Prosthecomicrobium sp. N25: one gene and its partner. The protein of the gene in region 2 interacts with the protein of the main gene of each other region in a pairwise test. Links are inferred from orthologs where the notes say so. Each region holds a gene or a part of one and is shown on either strand. Other genes may lie near its edges. The genes, in order: dprA and recA.

Region 1 (3,155 bases), on a different replicon or contig from region 2:
GCCCGGCCCCGGCGCGGCGTCGAGGCCCGCCCATGATCCCCATCCTCGTCGCGCTCGCCTTCGGATACCTGATGGGCTCGGTGCCCTACGGCCTCGTCCTGACCCGCGCGGCCGGCCTCGGCGACATCCGCGCCATCGGCTCCGGCAACATCGGCGCCACCAACGTCCTGCGCACCGGCAACAAGAAGCTCGCCGCCGCCACCCTGCTGGCCGACGCGCTCAAGGGGACCGCCGCGGTCCTGATCGCCGGCGCCTGGAGCCGCGACGCCGCCATCGCGGCCGGCCTCGGCGCCTTCCTGGGCCATCTCTTCCCGGTCTGGCTCGGCTTCAAGGGCGGCAAGGGCGTGGCGACCTACATCGGCATCCTCCTGGGACTGCACTGGCCCGCCGTGCTGGTCTTCGCCGCCGTCTGGCTTCTCTGCGCCTGGACGACCCGCTACTCCTCCCTCTCGGCGCTGACCGCCGCCGTCGTGGTACCGCTCGCGACCTGGCTCCTCCCGGGCGTCGCCGCCGAGCCGCGCCTCGCGCTGGTCCTCGCCGCCATGACGGTCCTGGTCTTCGTCCGCCACAAGGCCAACATCGAGCGCCTCCTCGCCGGGACGGAATCGAGGATCGGCAAGAAGGGGTAGGGGCCTATACAACTAGAAGAATAGGAATGTGATTTTCCGGTTGTGCTCGGCCCGCCCCGATTCGACAATGCTCCGGTCCCGCCCGGAGCTCCTCCCGTGCCGCTCTTCCGTTCGACCCAGCGTTCGCCGGTTCCCGCCGAGGTTCGCCGCCCGCCCGGCGTGTTCCACATCCGCCTCTCCGCGGACCAGCACTTCGCCTGGCTGAAGCTCATCCGCACCGAGAATGTCGGGCCGGCGACCTTCATCGAGCTGATCAACCGCTACGGCTCCGCCGCCGCCGCCCTGGAGGCCCTGCCGGAGTTGGCACGCCGGGGCGGGCGCGACCGCATCAGGATTCCGCCCGACGACGAGATCCGCCGCGAGATCGAGGCCGGGGCACGGGCCGGCGCGCGGATGGTGGCGCTGGGCGAGGCCGGCTATCCGGCCTATCTGCGCGCCGTCGAGGGGCCGCCCCCGGTGGTCTGGGTCCGGGGCTCCCTGGACCTCCTGGCGAAGCCGCTCGTGGCCGTCGTCGGGTCGCGCAACGCCTCCCTCTCCGGACGCAAGCTCGCCGCCATGCTCTCCCGCGGGCTCGGGGCCGAGGGGCTGGGCGTCGTCTCCGGCCTCGCCCGCGGCATCGATGCGGCCGCCCACGAGGCGGCCTTGCCGACCGGCACGGTCGCGGTGCTGGCCGGCGGTCTCGACCGGGTCTATCCGCCCGAGAACGAGCCGCTCCTCGCGCGCATCGTCGGGGAGGGCGGCGCGGCCTTCTCGGAGATGCCTTTCGGCTGGGAGCCGCGCGCCCGCGACTTCCCCCGCCGCAACCGCCTCATCTCGGGCATGAGCCTGGCGGTCGTCGTGGTCGAGGCTGCGCGACGGTCCGGCTCCCTGCACACCGCCCGCTTCGCCGCCGAGCAGGGCCGGGACGTCTTCGCCGTCCCGGGCTCGCCGCTCGACCCGCGCGCCGAAGGCTGCAACGACCTGATCCGGAACGGGGCGACCCTCGTCGCCAATGCCGCCGACATCGTCGAAGGCCTCGCCCCGCAGATCGGCCGCGACCCGCCGGAGCCGAGCGCCTGGGAGCCCGAGGTCGACCCGCCGGACGACGCCGGCCCGCCCGAGGACCTGCGCGCCCGGATCCTGGAGGCGCTCGGGCCGACCCCCGTCGCCGTCGACGAACTGATCCGCGACGTCGGTGCCCGCCCGGGCCTGGTCCAGACGGTGCTCCTCGAACTTGCGCTCGCGGGCCGGCTGGCGCGCCATTCGGGCAACCGGGTCAGCCTGCTCCTGTGAGCCCGGCCGGGGCCCGTCAGGCCCCCGCGACGTTGATCGCCTGCGCCCGCTGGAAGGCCGGCCGGGCCCGGCAGCGCTCCAGATACGCCACCATGGCGGGCCGCTCGGGCAGGATCTTGAACTGCGCCATGCCGAAGTTGAGGTCCGACCCGATCGCGACGTCGGCGGCCGAGAAGTCCGCGCCGAGGAGCCAGGGCCGGGCCTGCGACGTTGCCTGCTCGAGCACGTCCACGACCCGGTCGAAGCTGCCCCATCCGGCCGTCGACGCGGGCATCTGGATGCCGGTGAACTTCTCGGTGATGGCCGCCTCGATGCAGCCGGCGGCGAAGAAGAGCCAGCGCAGGTAGTCGCCCCGGCGCGGGTCGCCGACCGGCGGCGCCAGCCGGGCCTCGGGGCAGCGCTCGGCCACATAGGCGTAGATGGCGCCCGATTCGGCCACCTTCACGTCCCCGTCGACCAGGGCCGGCACCTTCATCATGGGGTTGATGGCGCGGAACTCCTGCGTCGCCTGCTCGCCGTTGCGGATATCGACGAGGACGCGCTCGTAGGGCACGCCGGCCTCCTCGAGCAGCCAGAGTGCGCGCAGCGAGCGCGATTGCGGGGCCCAGTAGAGCTTCATCGGTCCGTCTCCGGTTAGGGGCTCATGGTGCCGCGGCGAATGCGTCAATCCCGGGGCCCTTGCAGCGGCCCGCGCTGCATGCGGTCGAGCGCGCCCTGCAGGATGAAGGCGGCCGCCATCTTGTCGACGAGCTCCGCCCGCCGGGCCCGGCTCGCATCGGCATCGAGCAGCGTGCGGGTGACCGCCGCAGTGGAGAGCCGCTCGTCCCAGTAGGCGACGGGGAGGGCGGTCCGGCCCGCGAGGTTGCGCACGAAGGCGCGTGTCGCCTGAGCCCGCGGGCCTTCCGATCCGTCCATGTTGAGCGGCAGCCCCATGACGATGCCGAGAACCTGGTGCTTCTCCGCGAGCTTGAGCAGCGCGTCCGCGTCCGCGCCGAACTTCGTCCGCCGGATCGTCTCCAGCGGCGACGCAATCCGGCGCCCGAGGTCGGACAGCGCCAGCCCGATCGTCTTCGTCCCGAGGTCGAGGCCCATGACGCGCCCGGACGGCGGCAGGGCGGCAAAGAGGGTGTCGAGGGGGAGGGCGGGGTCGCTGGCCATGGCCCCTCTTAGCCGAAGCCCGCAGGACGCGCCATCGCGGGCGGCCCGAGACGACGGCGCGCGGGACGATCCGGGGGCGTCGACGCCGGCCCGGCA
Region 2 (3,134 bases):
CGGCGAAGCGGGCGAAGTCCTCGGCCGTATCGATCCGGAGGGGGCAGGGCAGGCCCGAGGTGCGCGACCAGAAGGCCGGAAAGTCGTCGGTGCGCCAGCCTACGACCGGCACGCCGCGGGTTTCCAGGACCTCCAGGGTCTTGGGGAGGTCGAGGATGGCCTTGGCGCCGGCGGAGACCACCACGACCTCGGTCCGCGCCAGTTCCTCCAGGTCGGCCGATACGTCGAAGCTCGTCTCGGCGCCCCTGTGCACCCCCCCGATGCCGCCGGTCGCGAAGACCCGGATTCCGGCGCGCTGGGCTGCGATCATCGTGGCCGCGACCGTCGTGGCGCCGATCCGCCCCGTCGCGATCGCGAAGGCGAGGTCGGCGCGCGACAGCTTCAGGACGTCGCGGCTGCGCGCCAGTTGTTCCAGGGAGGCCGGGTCGAGCCCGACCCGCAGGCGGCCGCCCATGACCGCCACCGTCGCCGGCACCGCGCCGCCGGCCCGGACCGTCGCCTCGAGCTCGCGCGCGGCCTCGAGGTTCGCGGGCCAGGGGAGGCCATGGGCGATGATGGTCGATTCGAGGGCGACCACCGGACGGCCTTCGGCCAGCGCGGCGGCGACCTCCTCGGTCGGTTCGATCAGGTCGGCGTGCAAGGATCCTCGCGGGCAGGGAAGGCACGGATTTCCCCCAAGTATGATCGACGCGAGCGGGGCTGGCGAGGGCCTCCGCCGGGCCGCCGACAGGACCTCGACGATTCCTCCCGCGGCGACCCGGTCCGAGGGCTGGAGGACCGCCGGAACATAGCGCGTACGGAATTTGAATCGACGAGACAAGACAGCGACTTGACGAGGAGGACGGTATATGGAACAAAACCGGTACGCAAGCGGGATTTGTACGGCCGGCGAGCGCGTGACATAAGGAGCGGTCAGATGGCACAGGCGCAACTTCGCCTCGTGGACGGGGACGGCATGGACAAGAGCAAGGCTTTGGACGCGGCGCTGGCACAGATCGAGCGCAACTTCGGCAAGGGCTCGATCATGCGCCTCGGCCAGGGCAAGGTCGTGGAGATCGAGGTGGTCTCGACCGGCTCGATCGGGCTCGACATCGCGCTCGGCATCGGCGGGCTGCCGCGCGGGCGAATCATCGAGGTCTACGGGCCGGAATCGTCGGGCAAGACGACGCTCGCGCTGCATGTGGTCGCCGAGGCGCAGAAGAAGGGTGGGATCTGCGCCTTCGTGGACGCCGAGCACGCGCTCGACCCGATCTACGCCCGCAAGCTCGGCGTCAATCTCGACGATCTCCTGATCTCGCAGCCCGACGCGGGCGAGCAGGCGCTGGAGATCGCCGACACGCTGGTGCGGTCCGGAGCGGTCGACGTGCTGGTGATCGATTCGGTCGCCGCGCTGACGCCGAAGGCGGAGCTCGAGGGCGAGATGGGCGACAGCCTGCCCGGGCTCCAGGCACGGCTGATGAGCCAGGCCCTGCGCAAGCTCACCGGGTCGATCTCCAAGTCGCGCACCATGGTTATCTTCATCAACCAGATCCGCCAGAAGATCGGCGTGATGTTCGGCAACCCGGAGACGACGACGGGCGGCAACGCGCTGAAGTTCTACGCTTCGGTGCGCCTCGACATCCGCCGGATCGGCGCGATCAAGGACCGTGACGAGGTGGTCGGCAACCAGACCCGCGTGAAGGTGGTGAAGAACAAGATGGCTCCGCCCTTCAAGGAGGTCGAGTTCGACATCATGTACGGGGAGGGCATCTCCAAGGTCGGCGAGCTCGTGGACCTCGGCGTGAAGGCCGGGATCGTCGACAAGTCCGGATCCTGGTTCTCCTTCGAGAGCCAGCGCATCGGCCAGGGTCGCGAGAACGCCAAGACCTTCCTGAAGGAGAACAAGGACGTGTCGGCTCGCATCGAGACCGCGATCCGGCAGAACGCGGGCCTGATCGCCGACAAGATCCTGCCGACGGGCACCGCCGAGGACGAGGACGGCCCGGTCACGGACTGATCGAGGCGGGTCGTGGCGCGAGGGCCGGTGAGGGCCGCGGGCCCCCGGCGGTACCTGGGCCCTTCCCGGGAGAGAGGGCCGAGCCGCGACGCCGCGGCCGCCTCGCTTCTCGTGTGGACAGGCCGGGGAGCGGCGGCTAAAAGCTCGGACCCGTGTCAAGCATTCGAAAGGTCTGCGGTTCCATGAGCGGCGTCAACGAGATCAGGTCGACGTTCCTCGGCTATTTCGCGCGCGAGGGGCATGAGATCGTGCCGTCGAGCCCGCTGGTGCCGCGCAACGATCCGACCCTGATGTTCGCGAACTCGGGCATGGTCCAGTTCAAGAACCTGTTCACGGGCGTGGAGCGGCGGCCCTATGTGCGGGCCTCGACGGCCCAGAAGTGCGTGCGCGCCGGCGGCAAGCACAACGACCTCGACAACGTAGGCTACACCGCGCGGCATCACACCTTCTTCGAGATGCTGGGCAACTTCTCGTTCGGCGACTACTTCAAGGACCGGGCGATCGAACTCGCCTGGACCCTGGTCACGCGCGAGTTCGGGCTCGACAAGGAGCGCCTGACGGTCACGGTCTATTCCGAGGACGACGAGGCGCACGGGCTCTGGAAGAAGATCGCCGGGCTGCCCGACAGCCGCATCATCAGGATCTCCACCTCCGACAACTTCTGGCAAATGGGCGACACGGGCCCGTGCGGGCCCTGCTCGGAGATCTTCTACGACCATGGGGACCACATCTGGGGCGGGCCGCCGGGCTCGCCGGAGGCGGACGGGGACCGGTTCATCGAGATCTGGAACCTGGTCTTCATGCAGTTCGAGCAGTTCTCGGACGGTGCCCGGACCCTGCTTCCGAAGCCCTCGATCGACACCGGCATGGGTCTGGAACGTGTCGCGGCGGTCCTGCAGGGCGTCCACGACAACTACGACATCGACCTCTTCAAGGCGCTGATCCGCGCGTCGGTCGACCTGACCGGCGTTCCGGCCGAGGGGGACGCGCGGGCGAGCCACCGGGTCATAGCCGACCACCTCAGGGCGACGAGCTTCCTGATCGCCGACGGCGTGCTGCCCTCCAACGAGGGCCGGGGCTACGTGCTCCGCCGCATCATGCGGCGCGCCATGCGGCACGCCCATCTCCTGGGCGCGCG

Evidence for each region.
Region 1: the proteins of recA (region 2) and dprA interact in binary tests that used the Bacillus subtilis proteins (3 or more experiments, as listed by UniProt). The link is inferred for Prosthecomicrobium sp. N25 from one-to-one orthologs.

What each region holds. Positions count from the first base shown.
Region 1 is NZ_JBBCAT010000001.1:2,420,357-2,423,511, forward strand. What follows is about bases 2-2,844. They hold dprA (DNA-processing protein DprA), read left to right. Parts: upstream 2-788; coding sequence 789-1,901; downstream 1,902-2,844. Other genes in these bases: plsY (glycerol-3-phosphate 1-O-acyltransferase PlsY), read left to right, coding at 33-629; WBG79_RS11020 (glutathione S-transferase family protein), read right to left, coding at 1,918-2,520; ruvX (Holliday junction resolvase RuvX), read right to left, coding at 2,565-2,844. Outside these bases: more of ruvX, read right to left, coding at 2,845-3,059. UniProt on the Bacillus subtilis protein: Protein that helps load RecA onto ssDNA during transformation. Binds cooperatively to circular ssDNA, is able to bridge different segments of DNA. Favors the loading of RecA onto SsbA- or SsbB-coated ssDNA and formation of RecA-DNA filaments.
Region 2 is NZ_JBBCAT010000004.1:31,900-35,033, forward strand. What follows is about bases 135-2,956. They hold recA (recombinase RecA), read left to right. Parts: upstream 135-916; coding sequence 917-1,996; downstream 1,997-2,956. Other genes in these bases: WBG79_RS22220 (pseudouridine-5'-phosphate glycosidase), read right to left, coding at 135-640; alaS (alanine--tRNA ligase), read left to right, coding at 2,179-2,956. Also shown: more of WBG79_RS22220, read right to left, coding at 1-134; more of alaS, read left to right, coding at 2,957-3,134. UniProt on the Bacillus subtilis protein: Multifunctional protein involved in homologous recombination, DNA repair and competence.